3 regions of the Bartonella sp. W8151 genome follow, and region 2 is predicted to be linked to each of the others. Evidence: predicted binding sites of a transcription regulator. Region 2 holds the regulator's gene; each other region holds the start of a gene.
The links. The regulator LexA, encoded in region 2, represses DNA repair genes until DNA is damaged. The targets are predictions, from matches to a motif close to TGTTCNNNNTGTGTTCNG.
Positions count from the first base shown of each region.

Region 1: the regulator LexA is predicted to act here: its motif matches at 4,245-4,262, upstream of H3V14_RS06515 (putative DNA modification/repair radical SAM protein).
Region 3: the regulator LexA is predicted to act here: its motif matches at 3,090-3,107, upstream of uvrA (excinuclease ABC subunit UvrA).

Region 1 is NZ_JACFSO010000003.1:255,390-262,231, forward strand. It holds gene H3V14_RS06500 (hypothetical protein) at 1-369, opposite strand, end outside; gene H3V14_RS06505 (hypothetical protein) at 945-1,250, opposite strand; gene H3V14_RS06510 (UdgX family uracil-DNA binding protein) at 1,511-3,010, opposite strand; gene H3V14_RS06515 (putative DNA modification/repair radical SAM protein) at 3,007-4,242, opposite strand; gene nhaA (Na+/H+ antiporter NhaA) at 4,543-5,901, opposite strand; gene H3V14_RS06525 (hypothetical protein) at 6,245-6,842, opposite strand, start outside.
Region 2 is NZ_JACFSO010000004.1:244,745-251,586, reverse strand. It holds gene H3V14_RS09055 (YrbL family protein) at 1-168, opposite strand, end outside; gene H3V14_RS09050 (arginyltransferase) at 201-950, opposite strand; gene rimO (30S ribosomal protein S12 methylthiotransferase RimO) at 1,060-2,373, opposite strand; gene lexA (transcriptional repressor LexA) at 2,682-3,401, opposite strand; gene H3V14_RS09035 (hypothetical protein) at 4,458-4,718, opposite strand; gene H3V14_RS09030 (TonB-dependent receptor) at 4,699-5,508, opposite strand; gene H3V14_RS09025 (ABC transporter substrate-binding protein) at 5,616-6,578, opposite strand; gene H3V14_RS09020 (iron ABC transporter permease) at 6,590-6,842, opposite strand, start outside.
Region 3 is NZ_JACFSO010000004.1:448,724-455,565, forward strand. It holds gene gyrA (DNA gyrase subunit A) at 1-992, opposite strand, end outside; gene H3V14_RS09900 (MarC family protein) at 1,307-1,939, shown strand; gene H3V14_RS09905 (single-stranded DNA-binding protein) at 2,391-2,888, opposite strand; gene uvrA (excinuclease ABC subunit UvrA) at 3,125-6,040, shown strand; gene H3V14_RS09915 (porin) at 6,702-6,842, opposite strand, start outside.

The sequences.
Region 1 (6,842 bases), on a different contig from region 2:
GCGACAATCATCCCACGGAAAATGTTCGTACCAGTCATGCCACTCGACTTCAGGCAAAAACCCGTCATGCTCGCGTACCAACCCCAAATAGCTAATCGAGACAGTAGGCATATTGCCTTCCGATATAACTCGGTCGCGATTGGTAAAAGTATAAAGTTGTTCGAGAAAACCGACGGGATGCCCTGTTCGTGTGTTCACCCAATCGCGCAGAGTTGATTGTAAACTCTGTTTATAGTTTTTGAGCGGTCCTGACGGTAATTTTTGTTGAGGTCCGACGGTAATAACTTTCGGATTGTCATCAGTAACCGAGACTATGACTCCGATAAGTTCAATCTTGGAAAGAGCTGTCTGTTTGGTTGCAATTGTCATTTTTCAAATATTTAGCTTTAGTTTAGGGCCTAAAGAAATATAAGTCGCGCCCGATGCCAGTTTTATATTTCTTCTTATTTTTGTCTCCAAGCAATTAGGGGCATGGATTTTCTGCCATATAGAGCAGCAAACTGAATAGCCAAGATTAAAAAACAGCGAAATAGCAATTTAAAGCCATTTGGAGATTATCCGGTTCTTGAAAGAGTTCGCATGCGAGGAGGAAGAATAATTTTCAAATCTCATTTTCGAGTACTCTCCAACAAATTTATTTAATATTGTTGTGATTGTTCGATTGAATGCTTTCCGTTGAATACCATAAAATCCGGATGAAAAGGTAGTTTAAAATTTTTTTAAAAAATGCGAAAAATAAAAAATTATTTTTTCAGAATACAAAACTCTTTATCACTTCGGTTGAAGACATCCAAACAATTGGAATTACTGAAAATTTCCGTTAAATAACCTTGAATAAAAATCTCGTCGGCATCGATTTTAAAATTTAATACGACCTGAAGATGGTAAATAAAAACCGGCTTTAAAGCCGGTTTTTAATGAAGGGATATTATGCGATTGCTTTATTAATGGTGGTTTACAGGCGAACCATCGCCAAAATGCGCTTCATTTGCCAAAACTCCGTGCGTTGCTTCACCGGATTTTTGCGCGTGACCGATAATATAACTGTCTTCGACCGAACCATCGCCGAATCCATTTGCCCGTGTATAAGCACGTGAATTACCAGTGTAACCATGGTTGACACCTGATTGGGCACTTGCACCGATGACAAAAGTGTTGACCGGCGAACCATCGTCAAAAGCATAACCACTGGCATAGGCGCTGCTTACACCACATAAACTTGCAAGCGCAATAAACATTAATTTTTTCATTTCATTCACCGTTTTTATGAGCCCTTAGCTTTGGCTAACGGCTTTAATTGCAATTGGATCAATCTGGATATTTTCCAAACTCTCTATCGCTTATATCTTCATCGCGGCAATCAATCTCAAATCACTTTAAAATGTATATATCACGGAAAAGTGATAATACAAAATATAGCAAAAACAACAGGTTAATATTCATTAATTCCCGTCCAATGGAGGTTTATCAAGTCGGGATCACGATTTTTGTGAAGTGGCTTCAAAAAAGGCTAGAAGGTATCTCTCATGTCTTTCAGAAAGTCGATTTTTTGCCTTGCAAGCTGCAAACTTTGTTCGAATCTTGCAGTCTCTTGTTTCTTCAATTCTTCCGATTTGATCCGGAGGATATATGACGGGTGAAAAGTGACAAGAATCGGTGATTTTTCTTCTGTCTCGATTATTTTGCCTACCAAACCGGTTATCGGCTCGTTCAAACCCGTGAGAGAAAACAGGGCCGTTTTTCCCATGGCAACGATAAGTTTCGGTTTGACAACATCGATTTCTTTCATCAGCCACCAGCGACAATGCTCGACCTCGCTGCGATCAGCTCTTTTATGAAGGCGTTTACGACCTTTAAGCTCGTATTTGAAATGTTTGACGGCGTTAGTGATGTAAACTTCGTTTCGTTGGATGTGGGCTTTGTAAGCCGCCTTTTCAAAGATTTGCCCTGCCGGACCGATGAACGGTCGACCGACAAGATCTTCACGATCGCCCGGTTGTTCTCCAACAATCATAAGAGAAGCATTTTCAGGCCCTTCGCCACAGACAGCCTGCGTTGCTGAACAATGCAACGGGCAACGCTTGCATGATTTGACGCCTTTATTGAGATGATCCAAAGTTCCAAACTTTGCTTGCAACTTTAAATTCGTCTGCAAGATATTCTGAGCACACCTTTTCGATAAGCGGGAATGAAAGAGCGGAGGTTGAAGAACCGGTTGTCTTTCCATCTTTTCAACGCGCGTATCCGCATTACCAATGAGACTATCGATCATTTGCGCTTCGGGAAGGTTGCTCCAGTATTTTTTCGGCATATGACTTTGCATGGTTTTGACTTTCAGTCTCGCCGGGTTAAAGATACTGGCAAAATAGGTTTTCCAGAGCTCTTCGATTTCATCTTTATTTTGCGGCTTTTTTAATATTGGTTCGCCAAAAAACAGACTTTTGTTAAAATAGAACGCACTGCCTTTCGGCGTTAGAATTTGCCAATCCATGTCACCAAAACGCCGGCAGAAAAACGGTATAGCTTCCGCAATAATGAAATGCTGAGGTTCATACCAGGCGGTAAAACAACGCCTGAAAGTATCGTCGCCAAGACTGTCAATTTCTTTGAACCGTAAAAACGCATGCATATGGTGGATATCATGGCAAACAGCCTTTTGCCGCGATAGGGCAGTGGCGATATCAATGTCGTAAATTTTTTCAAGAACAGTTTTGTCCTGCTGTAAACGGTAAAGAAGGCGATATAAAAGGGCGGCCGAATCTTCGCTTTCGTGGCAGATGACATTTTTCGCAAGATTGATGAACTGCTTGGGCACCAGAAATTCTTGGCCGTCTTTTGTAGGCGGATAATTTTCTGAATGTTGAGAAGAAGGCTCGCCATCAAATAAAGTTGGAGCCGAATAGTGATGCCAAAACACATTTTCCGGACATACGTCTTCCTGCAATAGCAAACGCGCCTTTGTTCGCCACTCGTTAAAATCTCCCTGTTTTTTCAAAATAATTGTTTTCATGATGAAAATAGATCAAGTTGAGTGGGACGCGCACGAAAACGCTCGGCAAGGTGTGAACTGTCGAGAAGGTTTCTGGGTGTCCAACGTTCGGCAGTCACAAACGGTTTTATTTTTTCAAGGCTGATATGAAAGGTTTTCAAATCCGAAAAATCGAGCCGCTTGAACCGGCGCGCTATCAATATCCGTTTCACATTACGCACTCCAAGGCCTGGAACACGCAACAACATTTCTTTGTCGGCCTTGTTGATGTCAACCGGAAAAAGATGCCGGTTTTGCAACGCCCAGGCGAGTTTCGGGTCAAATTCAAGTTCGAGCATGCCGCCATTTGTTTTTGTGGTCAGCTCTTCCATTGAAAATCCATAGAACCGGTAAAGCCAATCAGCTTGATAAAGCCTGTGTTCCCTTAAAAGCGGCGGGCGCTTGACAGGAAGCAGGTTCGATGCATCCGGAATCGGACTGAATGCCGAATAATAGACGCGTTTCAGCCGATAACCTGAATAAAGCTCGGCGCTTGATTGCAAGATTGTTGCATCATTGGCATCGTCGGCACCGATGATCATTTGGGTGGATTGTCCTGCGGGCGCAAAGCGTTGCGTTTTTTTCGTCTGCAATGTCGCGTCTTTGGAGGCTTCGATATCAATCCTGACATTTGCCATAGCTTGTTTGATTGTCAGGATCTTTTTTTGCGGAGCAAAGCGGTTAATGCTTTTTTCTGTTGGCAGTTCAACATTGATTGACAGTCGATCTGCATAACGTCCGGCTTCCTTGATAAGCGAGTCCGAAGCATCCGGAATGGTTTTTAAATGGATATAGCCGCCAAAATGGTGAATGGTTCGCAAATCGCGGGCCACCTTCACCAATTCCTCCATTGTCTGGTCCGGAGAACGGATAATGCCGGAAGAAAGAAACAAGCCTTCAATGTAATTTCTGCGGTAAAATTCGAGCGTCAAAAACACCACCTCGTCAGTGGTAAAACGAGCCCGCTCGACATTGCTTGAAGACCGGTTGACACAATAGGCGCAGTCAAAGATACAAAAATTTGTGAGTAGAATTTTTAACAGCGAAACGCAGCGCCCGTCAGGCGTAAAGGAATGGCAAATTCCCATATTTGCCGTAGACCCCAAGCCGCTTCTTGTGGGCGGTTGACGCGTGGAACCGCTTGATGCACAGGAGGCATCATATTTGGCAGCATCAGCCAGAATTGCCAATTTTTGTTTAAGCGTTTTGACCATTATGTTCACTATTTGTTCTTTTTGGAAATATAGACATGGAACCGAGGAAGTAAAGGAAAAATAACGTTTCACCACGCGCTGAAATCAACAATTCTGCTGAATATCAGTGTTATTCCGGATAAAGCCGGCTTAATCGGTCAAAGTGTTTCTCATTGTGTTCCACTTTGTAACGTTACCGCTGCGAATGACCTGAGCCAAACGTTAATAATAAGCCTTGAATGAATAATCTATCGAATAAATATGCTGTCGCCTGAACTTCCATAAAACAAATTGTCCTGTGATAATTCGGGTGAGGAGACCTCATAAGGTTTTGCGTGGCTTATGTGTTGCGCGCCATTTTTGCGATAAGCCGTAAGCCAGTCCGAAGATAGCCGACACCAGAGATCCGCAAAGAATCGCGAATTTTGCCGCTTCCAATTGTTCAGGATGGCTAAACGCTAATGTCGCTGTAAAAATAGCCATAGTAAACCCGATCCCGCCCAGTAAACCGACAAGAACCATTCCGCGCCAGTTTACACCCGAAGGAAGATTGCAAAGGCCAAAACGTACGGCAATGAAACTTATAAGCACAATGCCTAGCGGCTTACCGATAATGAGACCAAGTCCAGTTCCAATTATGATGATGAAGGAGGAATGATCTGCAAAATCGACATTGGAAATATCGATACCCGCATTGGCCAGAGCAAAGAGTGGCATAATGACAAACAATACCCAAGGACTAAAGGCGGCAACGAGTCGGGATACGGGAGCGTCAACTGCAGCTTCGCTCTTCTTTATTTCAAGAAGAGCAAAACGGTGCTTTGAAGCGCTATCTTCAGGCTTTTCATTTTTCAATATCTCCAAAGCGTAAGACATACGTTCGATAGGCGAAATCAATGAGCGGGGCGGAAGCGCCGGCGTCAATAATCCCAATATAACGCCTGAAAGGGAAGGATGGATTCCGCATATCATCAGTCCAAGCCAGAGGAGAGCAGCGGGAAGGACGTAAATCAGAGCCGAATTAATTCCTATCCATTGCAAAAAAACGAGGATGATAATTGCAAGACATGCAATCGGCAGTCCTGTCACGTCAAAGCCATTAGAATAAAAAATCGCAATAATCAAAATAGCGATAATGTCATCAATAGTGGCAAGCGCAAGCAAAACAATTCTTAAATTGTTTGGAACCGATTTACCCAGAAGAGCCAAAATGCCGATTGCAAAAGCGATGTCAGTTGCAGTGGGCACTGCCCAACCATGGCTGGTCTCTGGCCCATGATTGATAGAAAAATAAATGATTGCCGGCATAATAACGCCGCCGACAGCTGCAACCAGAGGCAACAGCGCCTGACTTAGTTTTGACAATGCCCCATCGTAAATTTCCTGCCTTATTTCCATACCTGCGACAAGGAAAAACAGAGTCATGAAACCGTCATTGACCAGAAAGTGCAGGTCTTTGGAAAAGGAGTATCCAAAGGCTTCTATCGAAATCCTTTGGTGCCAGAAATTTTGGTAAGCGGTTCCATAAGTTGAATTGGCAAGGATGAGAGCAACCATTGTTGCAATAACGAGGGCAACACCCGCCATTGCATCAATATGAAGTAAATTGCGACAACTTAAAAATATTTTTTCGGCAATAACTGATGCACGATTGGGCAAGCGGTGGGAATTATTTTTCATGGCAAGTTCCTTTTTGCTGGCGGCCCGACCAGCTTGAAACCTGCCCGAAACGATTTTCCAGACACCCGTTGGCAACTATATAAAATTGACTGGAAACTACAATGACAATTTTCTATCTTTCTTATCCGACAGTTGTCAGAGCAGAATAAATTTCCGCTTATCACTCTTTGAACGCTTTGTTAAATTATATAAAAATAAATTTTTTATATACATAAAAATTATAAATAAAAAAAGAAGCAAAACAAATATGATTGAATATTTTATTTAATATAAAATAATATATCCTGAATAAATTTATTATAAAGGGGATGAGATCCCCTTTATAAATCGGAATTTATGTCCTTTAATTTTCGTTTTTTACCGTAAGGTTTACTTTGTTGAGCGCAGTTGCAAGATCGTTTTGCAAGGCGGTTTCAAGATCGGTAGCTGTTAGCCCTTGATTATCCTTGGCTTCAAGCGATATTTTGAGCATTCCGGGTTTTTTAGCAAAAGCGCCGAACGCAGATGAAATCTTTTGTGCTTCTTCGTGATCTTTCAAAAGCATTGCCGGACTCTTCGTCATAACGACATAAAAGTCTTCATACAGTTCCTGTTTGAGATCATGTTTACTGTCATTCAGATTTTGGGCAAGATAGGTAAACAATTTATCTATGAAGCCGAAATCGGAATAACGCATATCTGCTTTGGTAATGCCAATCTGGTTTGCAGCATCAAGAGCCGCTTCTTTATCGCCGGAAAATAGTGCAGATCCGGCATTGATAATTGTAGCTGACATTTGACCCGAACCGATACCGTTGGCGGTGAAAGAAAGGTCGTTCAAAGACAGAATTTTTCGACTGGAATTATACGAAAAATCAATCTTCCCCGAGAGATCCAACGTAGTGAACCCCATATTTTTCAACATTTCAAAATCTTTTTGCGGCATTTCGGATGTGTTGAGC
Region 2 (6,842 bases):
AGGCTTGAACCGTTTTTTCCATTCCGGTACCTGCTTTGTTTTGTCTATCCATTCCGGTCGAAGAACCTTCACCAACAAATCAGGGTTATCAGGATGAATGAAGACTAAACGTGCATTCCCCTTGAATTGCGGTTCACGCCCCTTCAGTTCAATCATCTCGTTCAGCATATGGATTTCCTCGCAGGATTAACTTTTTGCTCCTACTCTTTTGTTAACTTCCAGCCGCGAGATGTCAAATGTTCTTGGGGGCTATAACGCGATTTATAGTTCATTTTTCTGCACCCCTTAACCCAATAACCAAGATAGACGTAAGGGAGCCCCAACTGGCGAGCCTGCCGGATGTGATCCAAAATCATAAAAACACCAAGCGAGGCATGACTTTCATCAGGGGAATAGAATGAATAAACCATTGACAGACCGTCATCCACTTTGTCCGTGAGCGCGGCCGCTATCAGAGGTGATTTATTATCTTCGCAAGAACTCTTGTCCAATGGTGTTCTGCGATATTCGACAAGGGATGTGTCGACAACTGTTTCTTCCACCATCGTCTTATAATCATCAAATTTCATATCGCTCATTCCGGCACCAGAATGACGCGCATCCAGATATCGTTTAAAAAGTGCGTATTGTTCATTTGTCACTCTTGGTGGACAAACTTCGCAAGAGAGGCCGGAATTTTTCTTGATGATACGCTTCATCGTGCGGTCGGGGGTAAAATCGTCAACAACAATGCGGACCGATATACACGCGTTACAGCCGTCGCAAACAGGACGATAACCTATGTTTTGGGACCGTCGAAAACCTAATTGTGTCAAAACACTATTCTTGCTGTTTGCAGATTGACCAGTAAGATAGGTAAACACTTTTCTTTCCCAACGCTCGGCAAGATAAGGGCAGGGAGCCGGAGCAGTCAGAAAAAATTGCGGTTCATCGTCGTTACTGTTTGTCATATTTCGCGCATTTGTAATAATACCATGAAACAAAAAAACTCATAGTATTACAACTATAGCGCAGAAGCTAAACCTTCAAGGGTACAATAGTAAAACTGCAACTAATACTTTAGACGATTATGCCATAAAGGTCGTAATCATCAGATTGCTCAATCTTCACAGTAACGAGCTCACCAACCCGAATTGGTCTGCGTGAGGACAAATGCACAACGCCATCAACCTCCGGTGCATCGTATCTTGTGCGTCCAATGCCGGTATGACCATTGGCTTGATCGACAAGCACCTGCAGACGTTTACCGACTTTTTTCTTTAAAAGTCTGGAGGAAATGGATTTTTGATGCGCCATAAAACGGTTCCAACGACTTTCTTTAACGTCATCGGGAACCACTTCCAACCCCATATCATTTGCGGTCGCACCTTTAACGGGTTCATATTTGAAACATCCTGCCCGGTCTATTTTGACTTCGCTCATCCAATCAAGAAGCATTTGGAAATCGTCTTCCGTTTCACCCGGAAATCCAACAATGAATGTTGATCGCAAAGCGATATCCGGACAGATAGAACGCCATTTTTCAATGCGTTGATTGATCTTCTCCAAATGTGCCGGACGCTTCATATTGCGGAGTACCGTTGGAGACGCATGTTGAAATGGAATATCCAGATAGGGCAGAATTTTTCCTTCAGCCATCAGCTCGATTACGTCATCTACATGAGGGTAGGGATATACGTAATGCATGCGCACCCATACGCCCATATCGCCCAATTCTTTTGCCAGATCATAAAAGCGGGCACGCACCGAATGGTCTTTCCATTGACTTTCACTATATTTGAGATCAAGCCCGTAAGCACTGGTATCCTGAGATATTACTAAAAGCTCTTTGACCCCTGCTTTCACCAACCTTTCGGCTTCTCGTAAGACATCGGAAGCCGGACGCGAGACCAGATTTCCCCGCAATTGCGGGATGATGCAAAAACTGCAGTGGTTTGAACAGCCTTCTGAAATCTTCAAATAAGCATAATGCCGCGGCGTCAAACGTATACCTTGTGGCGGAACAAGATCAACAAAGGGATCATGAACCGGCGGCGCTACTTTATGGACAGCATCCATAACGTTTTCATAAGCCTGTGGCCCCGTTACAGCCAAAACGTTGGGGTAGGTTTTTGTTACGACTTCGGGTTCTGCACCAAGACAACCAGTTACAATGACTTTGCCGTTTTTCTTTAACGCGTCGCCGATATTGGCAAGCGATTCATCCCGTGCGGAATCAATAAAAGCGCATGTATTCACGATAACAAGATCGGCACCATCGTGCTTGGGTGCGATTTCATAACCTTCCGAACGTAATTTTGTAATGATGCGTTCAGAATCAACGAGCGCCTTGGGGCAACCTAAAGATACGAAACTAACACGAGGGGCTGACATATTATTTCCTGCAGATATGCAATTTTTTAAAAAACGTTCGGCTGTTGACCTAATCTATTTTAATGAAAATACAAGGCTGTTTTGCAAAAAATCATACCATTGTAGTGGCGCGATCATTATTATTTTTGATGTCACTTTTATTCTCATCATCTAATAATAAAAGTCCTGAAACATCTATGTTTTATTCCGGATAAATGAAAAACAAGTTGGCTTTAGAAACGAAAGATTGCCATGAGCATCCCGATGCAGTTCCGGGAACTCTGTTCACTAGATGCACCTAAATCAGGAAAAACAGTCGCCAGCTAAATTTAATAGCGGCGGATCAAGCCGACCAATTTTCCTTGTATTTTTATCCGATTTGGGCCGAATATTCTTGTTTCATAGGCCGGATTGGCGGCTTCGAGAGCAATAGAAGCGCCTTTGCGCCGATAACGTTTCAACGTTGCTTCCTCGTCATCAACAAGTGCAACGATAATTTCGCCGGGATTTGCTGTATCACCGCGTTTGATGATGACGGTATCGCCGTCAAAAATGCCGGCATTAATCATTGAATCGCCTTTGACCTCAAGTGCGTAATGTTCACCACTTCCGACCATATCCGAGGGTAGGGACAACATAGTTGTCTGGTTCTGAATCGCTGAAATAGGAACGCCTGCTGCAATCCTGCCCATAACCGGAACATTTACATTTGCAGCCTGACCGGCTTCACCACTAGACAAGTCAACGGGAATGACATTTTTTATCGGTCTGCTCTTGGAACCTTCAATAACATTAGGAGAAAATTTCCGCACCGTGTTCGCAGAAGGATTCATTGTTTCTGGAAGCTTCAGCACTTCTAATGCCCGCGCACGATTAGGAAGCCGACGAATAAAGCCACGTTCTTCCAGAGCCGTTATCAGCCTGTGGATGCCGGACTTTGACGCAAGATCGAGTGCTTCTTTCATCTCGTCGTAAGAAGGCGGAATACCGGTTTCTTTAAGCCGGTTGTGAATGAAAAGAAGCAATTCATACTGCTTGCGGGTTAGCATAAAATTCTCCCGTGATACGAATCAACATGAAAACAAAACCAGAACGTACACTATATGTTCCGTTATTGTTCCACAAGCTAAATTGTTTTTTGGAGCTTGGAGTTTTTCGTCGAGACAGGAGCTTTTTGTATTAGAGTTTTGAAACAAAAATGAAACATCAACATAATTTCTTCAACGTCGGAATACTTATGTTCAGTAAATCACCATCCAAATAAAATTGACAGACGAATATAACTTGAAACCGTTCTTCGAACCTTAATCCTTGGTTTTTTGAGAACGCTAGAAACTATCGTTTATTGGTAAGACTGTTTGTCTTTTGTTCGATTTTCTGCGCAAAGCCCACCAGAAGATGCAATGAACAATTCAATTCAGGTTCAATTTCAACCGGAAGCGACGTTATATAGGCCGAGTCCGAACTATTATTGTAGGCGACTTTAGAAAACTGCGACGCAAAATCAATTTTCATTGCGCAATAAAGCTATTGCTGAATCAGGTCGCAGGTTAGGCCAGATTTTAAAAATGAGATTATCAAAAGTGCGAGCTTTTCAGTTTGATTGAAAACCAATACACAACATTGCGGCATTGGCCAATATACTGCGATTTTGGTGTGAGAGCATAAATCGCCTGCTCAACCTCGCCATAATAATAAAAAGTTCCATAATATATCTTATGCAATTAACGATGATACGCTTCCTTATATGGATATCGACATGCCAGAGTTATAAACAACAGGTGCTGCTTACCCACTCGCCACAAATGTACCTAACGAAAAATACAATTTTCTAAGAGCCGCAACACATCCTGAAAATTATCAAAAACGGATTCGTTAAACATATTGATGGCAAGCGTCGTAGGGAAACGCCGCCTGGTTGTTGTGTATCTGCCATAAGCACCGATTTTTCAACTTATCCTTAAGTCTGATGATTAATTGAAAATCAGAACTAGAATACGTTATTTTTGGCACACAACCTCAATCTGCCGCAGCTTTAATAAACATGAATTTGGCTTAATCTGCTTTGGCAAGTTGCAAAAACTGATAGCGCAATCTTAACTCTGTCACCTGCTCTTTTCGGATATCCGGTCGAGAATGGAAAGACTGCCAATAATGAGTGCATGTAATCCGACTGCATATTCATCGTCGATGTTCGGGATTCCCAAGCTTGAACGATAACGGGTCAAGTCGTCTTCATCTTTGTTATCAGGTAAAACGCTGTCGGCAATAGATAGCGTATGGTAGGAAATAGTGAATGCCAGCCAATGCGCTTGAATAAATGGAAGCTGGTAAGCAGTTGCAAGTTTAGGTAAGTTTTCCTTCAAAACCCGGTAATTCAGAAGGTTGCCATAGCAGTTTTACGCGACCATTAACATTTCTTGGATCGTTATCCATATCCGAATCCAGAAACTGCGGATTGGTGTATTTGATAAACGTGTCGCGCCCACTGTAATCCAATGCAACACGTCCTGCGAGTTCCTGCGTAATCGGGCCGGAAGCCATCAGAGAACCGCGTTTTTGTGCTCTCGTGCCATAAAGTGATTGTATTTCAGCTTCCGGTGTAAATGTCGGATCTTTCGTTTTGATAACAACTGCACCGGCAATGGCGTTTGCTCCCTGTGTTGTTGTTTGCGGTCCGCGAAAAACTTCGACCGACTCCACATCCCAAATCGGTGCGGCCCCTATCCCGAATTCTCCGGAACTTAGATAACGCCCATCGACACTGATGGTCGCGCGCGGAATCGGATTAGCCAGATAAGCATTACCTTTGACCAGCGGCCCTTTGGTATCCACGCCGCGAATGATAGGTGCATCACTATCGTTCGTATAAAGAACATTCGGCGTACCTTTCAAAAGATCGGTCAACGTCGTTACCGCCGGTCTTTCCTCAATACGGTCGCCACTTATAGCAGTCACCGAACTAGCCGTGTGTTGCAGTGATTTTAAGGATTTTTCGCCACTGATGACAACTTTCTCCAATACAGTTGATTGTGTCTCTTTCGTATTCTCACCCTCCTCTGCAAAGGCAGAAGGTATTGCGCACGATAAAAAAACAAAACTGCAAAATAGCTGGCAATGAGCCGACGAGACAAGGAACCTCGTTTTCGATAACATTACTGACATCGGATAAAACCCTCTTTGGCGAAATAAATTAAAGATGAGTTTATTACTCATGTTATATCTCGAGTCAATAATTATTTTACATGGTGAAATAAATTATTTTATCGCGTTTTGGCCCACTTTCTTACCTCGCTTAATGTATAGTGGGCACTGACAAAACCGGGTGTAAAAACCTTGGAACCGTCAAGATAAATGACACGTCCTTCACGGGCCGGTTTCATGTAATTTTCCCACCCCGGCACCAGCTTGTTCAAAGCTTCTCGTGTTGCCGAAGCGCTTTTGTCGGGGGCGCCCCAATTGATGATAACCACGAGGATATCAGGGTTAAGAGAACCGAAAGTTTCAGCACTTATCGGCAATACAATTTTCGGTGATCCATCCGAATGCGTTGCATCTTTCGAAACTTCAAAAGGTTTCATCCCCAAATCGTTAAGGGGTTGAGACACACCGATCCCCTCTCCCACGATATTGATCTGGTCCATAATGATAACCGGTAAATATGTCTTGTTTACAAGATTTTCAGGAAGTTGCTTTTTTGTCTCCTGAACGTCTTCAACGTATTTTGCTTTCAAATTCTGAAATGTGTCTTCTTTGCCGAAAAGTTTTGCAAGGTTTTCTTCAATTGCAAAATTATCAAGATGTCCGGTTGTATAATGTTGCATATAAACAGGAGCGACTGAAGAAAGCTGTTTGACCTTATCAACGTCGAACTCGGTGCCTATAATGAGGTCCGGTTTCATTGAGTAAAGTTTTTCAAGATCGACCTGACGGTTATTGCCTATGCCTTGAGGTTTTTTCTGGTTCGGTCCGAACAGGATATCAATAAAATCTGCGCCAACTTGATAGGTGCCGTCATCTGCCCTACCGAAACTGCCGACAGGTGTTACACCGAGCTCTATCATCGGAACAGCGATGGCAGGTTCACTCATGACAACTACCCTCTCGGGATGATCCGGAATATTAACATTTCGCCCCATAGTATCAACGACTTCCCGCGCTTCGGCCGCCGTGAAAATTGTTGACAGAAGGATTACAATTAAGGCACCTGAATATTTGATACGCATGGAATATTTCCTTATTTTTGAAAATATTGACGAAGAGTTCTTATCCGTAAAACGATAATGAACAGCGGAACGCCTATGATGGTTGTGGTCAACCCGAGAGGCATTGAAATAGTTGTGGCATTTTTTGAAATAATATCGGCTCCGATGACGATATCGGCACCCACGAGACCGGAAATATAAAGTCTGGCGCTACCATTCGCGCCAGTCAGAAATTCTGCAATTTGCGGCGCAAGGATACCCAAAAAAGCAAGCGGTCCGACAATT
Region 3 (6,842 bases), 200 kb from region 2:
AGGAGTGTCATTTGTTCAGGCTTACCGCCATTTAACGCAACCATATTGCAGCCGAACGAGGTTTGCAAAGGTGTGTAGCGGTAAAGCTGGTTCAATACAACATCGGCAACGGCATCGCGCTTCAGCTCGATCACAACGCGATAGCCTTCCCGATCGGATTCATCGCGTAAATCCGAAATGCCTTCAATACGTTTTTCGCGTACAAGCTCGGCAATTTTTTCGACCATCGTCGCTTTATTCACCTGATAGGGAATTTCGGTAACAACGATGGCCTGCCGGTCATTACGGATATCTTCAACTTCAACCTTGGCACGCATAATGAGCGAGCCACGTCCGGTTTCATAGGCCGAACGTATACCGGCGCGCCCGAGGATGATCCCGCCGGTCGGAAAATCCGGCCCCGGTATGATCTTGAGCATTTCGTCGAGCGTTATGGCCGGATTATCAATGAGAGCGACACAACCATCGACAATTTCACCAAGATTGTGCGGCGGAATATTGGTGGCCATGCCGACCGCAATACCACCAGAACCATTCACCAAAAGGTTCGGGAACCGTGCCGGAAGAACTATCGGTTCCTGCTCACGGCCATCATAGTTATCCTGAAAATCGACCGTTTCTTTGTCGATGTCATAAAGCAGACTATCGGAAACTTTTTCCAACCGGCATTCGGTATAACGCATAGCTGCCGGCGGATCACCATCAATCGAACCGAAGTTCCCCTGCCCGTCAATAAGCGGAACGCGCAGCGAAAAATCCTGCGCCATACGGACCAGCGCATCATAAATCGACGAATCGCCATGAGGGTGGAATTTACCCATCACCTCGCCGACAACACCGGCAGATTTGCGATAAGGCTTGTTATAAGAAAGCCCCATCTGGTTCATTGCATAGAGAATGCGTCGATGGACCGGTTTCATACCATCACGAACATCAGGCAACGCACGCGATACAATCACGCTCATGGCGTAATCGAGGTAGGAGCGCTCCATTTCCTCTACAATATTGACCGGTTCAATACCGTTCGGATTTCCTGAATCTGGTGGTATAATTTGATCGTTCACGGCTACAAAACTTCCTTAATAGAATCAGCCCTTCCTTTATAACGAAAAATGCCCCGAAAAGCCAATTTCTCTTGCCCTTCTATGTATGGATTTGGCTTTTATTTTCAGTGTGTTAGTTGGCCACAAGAAAAATCGGTGGATGACTTTATGTTGAATTTGTGCCATGAGAGCGGAAATGAATGATTTTAACTGCCCCTCATTTTGGCAAATACCGAATGATGGCGCACCAAGGAGTAACAATCATGTTTGATGCAGGTTTGTTGCTGAATGCGTTTATCACATTACTGGTTACGATTGATCCTGTGGGGCTGGTGCCGATTTTCCTCGGACTGACGCGCGAAATGACCCATATGGAACGCAAGTCCACCGCAATGGCTGCTTCTGTCATTTCTTTTGTCATTCTGCTCGCTTTCGCGCTTATTGGTGGGGCGATCTTGGAAGGTTTGGGGATTTCACTCGGTGCATTCCAGATTGCAGGCGGTATTTTATTGTTTGCGATTGCTTTCGAAATGATTTTCGAAAAACGCTCGGAGAGAAAACAGAAATCTGTCAAAACCGCCGTCACTAAAGATCATATTCACAATATTGCAGCTTTTCCGCTTGCAATACCGATGATCGCCGGCCCCGGCGCGATCTCAGCCACCATTCTTATGGCGAGCAAGAATCCGGGTTTTATCGGCACTGCCGTTTCCTGCTTTGTGATCCTGATTTCGGTCATTGTCTGTTACGGTTTCATGCTTCTTGCCCATCCTATCGACAGACTTCTTGGTGAAACGGGCAGAACAATACTCACGCGCCTGTTCGGTGTCATCCTTGCAGCATTGGCGGTTCAATTCGTTGCCAACGGAATTTTGGCTCTCTTCCATATTGTGTGAAACTGCATCACCGCTAAACGCCCTTTCACGCATCATTTCAGTATTGTTGCGTATACGGTTGGTTGCAGATCCAATTTTCATGGGAAATAGCCGGGACGTCCAAAACGAAGAAGCGTTCAAAACAGTTCGCACCCTACGGGTGGCAGTCATTCCGGACAACACTGGGATAGGCTGCTTCAATCCACCCGATCTTGCATGTTGAAATGTCAACTTTATTTGTATGCTAAGAAGGCTGTAAGATAGACTTTTCGGCTTCATAAAAGCCCCTCGCTCCCGTTTTTGCTAAAATCTGCGATTTAATGAGCAATAACGGAAACGCGAAGCTCTTTAAAATTTTTGAATTACGCAAATGCAGTTCCAAGAAGATCGCGACAACGCTTTACGCGGCAACCGAAATTCAATGTATGGAACGGCAATTGCAAGGCGGGATAATCGCTAAAGAACTAGAGCCTCAAAATGGAACATCGTCATCAAGCTGGCGTGAAAAATTGCTTCCTGATTGATTGTTTCCACCCTGATCGGAATTGCCGTACCCGCCGCCGAAACCACCAGAACCGGATTGATCGCTTACCTGTGGGCGACCGGCGCCACCTTCCCCACGACTATCAAGCATTTGCAATTCACCGCGATATTTTTGCAAAACAATCTCGGTTGTATAACGGTCATTGCCGTTCTGATCCTGCCATTTGCGGGTTTGCAACTGCCCCTCAATATAAACTTTCGCGCCTTTTTTAAGATATTGCTCGACAACTTTGACCAGATTTTCGTTAAAAATGACAACGCTGTGCCATTCTGTCCGTTCGCGACGCTCACCAGTATTACGGTCACGCCACGTATCCGATGTTGCAATGCGCAAAGTTGCTACTTGATCGCCAGAATTCATCCTGCGAATTTCCGGATCTGCACCGAGATTACCAACCAGAATGACCTTGTTAACACTGCCTGCCATTATAAAAACTCCAAACTGCGCGGCAAAAAACCGAAAATTAAATGCTAAAGCTCAATTTGCCACCATATAATCTATTTTTAAGCTTGGGGCAAAAAAGCCCGGTTTATTCATTCAATTTCCACAGAACTTCTATTTTCGTTATTGTTTTGGGTCGAATCTTACCATTGCAATTTTTGACCATCTCACCTATTTGAAAGCGAGTGTTCCATTTTTGTTCTTTCCCCGCAAGGCCAAATATGTCCGATCAGAAATATATTTCAATACGTGGTGCCCGCCAACATAATTTAAAGAACATAGATCTCGATTTGCCACGAGACAAACTCATTGTCATGACTGGCCTTTCAGGATCCGGCAAATCGTCGCTTGCTTTCGATACGATCTACGCCGAAGGGCAAAGGCGATATGTTGAAAGCCTTTCGGCATATGCCAGACAATTTCTGGAAATGATGCAAAAACCGGATGTTGACCAGATTGATGGTCTCTCTCCGGCAATTTCTATTGAACAAAAGACCACAAGTCGTAACCCGCGGTCAACTGTCGGCACGGTTACCGAAATTCATGATTATATGCGCTTGTTGTTTGCGCGAGTCGGTGTGCCTTATTCGCCCGTCACTGGGTTACCCATTGAAAGCCAGACCGTAAGCCAGATGGTTGATCGTATTATGGCGCTTCCTGAAGGAACACGGCTCTATATTCTGGCTCCGCTCGTACGCGGACGCAAAGGTGAATATAAAAAGGAAATGGCTGATCTCCTTAAAAAAGGTTTTCAGCGTGTCAAAATTGACGGCGTTTTTTACGAGATAGCGGATGTTCCCGAACTCGATAAAAAATATAAACATGATATTGATGTTGTCGTTGACCGCCTTGTCGTAAGACCTGATATTTCCGCCCGCCTTGCCGATAGTCTTGAAACCTGTCTTCATCTGGCTGATGGATTGGCCGTTGCAGAACTTGCCGATAAACCGCTTCCAAAAGAACAAACAGCCGGCGGTTCAGCCAATAAATCGAAAAATGACACGCACGAGCGTTTACTATTTTCCGAAAAGTTCGCCTGTCCTGTTTCCGGCTTTACAATTCCTGAAATTGAGCCGAGGCTTTTTTCTTTTAACAATCCGTTTGGTGCTTGCCCGACCTGCGACGGCTTGGGGTCGCTTCAGGCAATTGATCCGGCAATGGTAGTGCCAGACGAGAATTTGTCTTTGAAAGCCGGTGCGATTGCTCCATGGTCGAAATCCTCTTCACCTTATTACAATCAGACACTTGAAGCACTCGGAAAGGCATATCACTTCAAGCTTACCGACAAATGGAAAGACCTTTCCGAAGAAGCTCGTCACGCTATCCTTTACGGCACTGGCAAAAAAGAAGTAACATTTACCTATCACGACGGTATGCGCTCCTATTCTGCGACAAAAAGTTTTGAAGGTGTTATCCCGAATATGGAACGGCGCTGGAAAGAGACTGATTCTGCCTGGTCGCGCGAGGAGATTGAGCGTTATATGTCATCCTCCCCTTGTCCGGCATGTAAAGGCTATCGGTTGAAGCCGGAAGCTCTGGCTGTAAAAATCAACAAACTTCATATCGGTGAAGTGTCCGAAATGTCGATTTCCAAAGCCGATAAATGGTTTCAGGAAGTTGACAAAACCTTCAATGAAAAACAGAAGAATATTGCTTCACGCATTTTGAAAGAAATTCGCGACCGTTTGAAATTTCTGAACGATGTCGGACTTGAATATCTCACTCTAGCGCGTGCCTCCGGTACATTATCGGGTGGTGAAAGCCAACGTATCCGACTTGCTTCGCAAATCGGCTCAGGCTTGACCGGCGTTCTTTATGTTCTCGATGAACCCTCTATCGGATTACATCAGCGCGATAATGCGCGTCTTCTTGAAACGCTTAAACATTTACGTGATCTCGGCAATACGGTGATTGTTGTCGAACATGATGAAGATGCCATTCTGACTGCTGATTATGTTGTCGATATTGGTCCGGCCGCGGGTGTTAACGGTGGTAAAGTCGTCGCGCAAGGAACGCCAAAAGATATTATGGATGATCCGGCTTCCCTCACCGGACAATATCTTTCAGGTAAAATGTTTGTTCCCGTACCGGCCGAGCGTCGCAAAATTTCCAAGACAAAGAAATTGCGCGTTGTCGGGGCGAGAGGCAATAATTTAAAGAATATTACAGCCGATATTCCACTTGGAACGTTTACCTGTGTCACCGGTGTTTCGGGTGGTGGCAAATCGACATTCCTTATCGAGACTCTGTTCAAAGCAGCCTCGCGCCGCATCATGGGAAGCCGCGAACATCCGGCAGAACATGATCGAATTGAGGGGCTCGAGTATCTCGACAAAGTGATCGATATTGACCAATCACCGATCGGGCGCACTCCGCGTTCGAATCCGGCAACCTATACCGGCGCATTTACCCCGATACGTGACTGGTTTGCCGGTTTGCCGGAAGCAAAAGCCCGTGGTTATCAGGCGGGGCGTTTTTCATTCAATGTCAAGGGCGGGCGCTGCGAAGCCTGTCAGGGCGATGGCGTCATAAAAATCGAAATGCACTTTTTGCCAGATGTCTATGTTACATGTGATGTCTGCCACGGCAAACGCTATAATCGGGAGACGTTGGAAGTCACCTATAAAGGTAAATCCATCGCCGATGTCCTTGATATGACAGTAGACGAAGCGGCGGAGTTTTTCCAGGCAGTCCCTGCCATTCGCGACAAAATGGATACATTGGTTAAAGTCGGGCTTGGCTATGTCAAGGTCGGACAACAGGCGACCACCCTTTCTGGTGGCGAAGCGCAACGCGTAAAACTCGCCAAGGAACTGGCTCGCAAGGCAACCGGCCGGACACTCTATATTCTTGACGAGCCGACAACAGGCCTGCACTTTCACGATGTTGCGAAACTTCTTGAAGTTCTGCATGAACTGGTCGATCAGGGAAATACCGTTGCTGTTATCGAGCACAATCTTGAAGTGATCAAAACAGCCGACTGGATTATCGACCTTGGTCCCGAAGGTGGCGATGGAGGCGGCGAAATCGTTGCTGTCGGCCGTCCAGAAGATATTGTGAAAGTGGAACGCTCTTACACCGGACAGTTCCTGAAAGAACTTCTGGAACGCCGGCCAACGAAAAAAGCAGTGTCGTAACACACGGACAAACAAAACTCGGTCAGAAAAAATTATCGAAAGGCGGGGCTTTTAAAGTTTCGCCTTTTTGAAATTTTTGCGGCTAATAAATTTGAAAATTTTGTCGGAGACAAACAACTGAACTTAAAAAACGATAGCAAAATATAAAAACCTAAATACAAAAACGGCGTTGCGGAATGGGCAACTCACATATTTTGCAGGCTGCTCCTCATCTCAATCCCTCTCACGGGCTTTGCCTCTCCTGCCCCTTCTCGCAGGCATGTTGTTGATCAAGGGGATATTTTTGTAGCTCAGTGTTCCGATAAGTTGCCCTATTTAGAGCTAATAATGAGATTGCTTAAAAACACATCTCATTTATGAATATGTTGAATGCGTTTTACGCGGCAATTGCTTTAATTCCTGATAAGCAAGCGAACTTCCTGAAAACATATGTTTCTCGCCTTCACCTGCAACCAATCTCTTCAACATAAAAATTCGAAGTCGCTACTTTTCCCCGTTAATACGCAATGTCCTGCCATATCGCGCAGTCGCTATCTCTTTATTATAGCGAGGCAATCAATCTTATAAATCTGAAAGCCGGACAGAAAATCAAAAGCCATACGAAATTTTTCAAAAAAAATGGCGGCTAAAGCCGCCATCCGAAACATTAAATGACAATATTCTAGAAATTGCGCTGCATACGCAACATTCCTTGTACGGCATTATCACCGTGGAATGTAACGCGTGAACCATCGTCCCACTTCTTATCGTTACCGAAGTTCAGATAAGAAACTTCAGGTGTAACAACGAGACCGGGAACAAG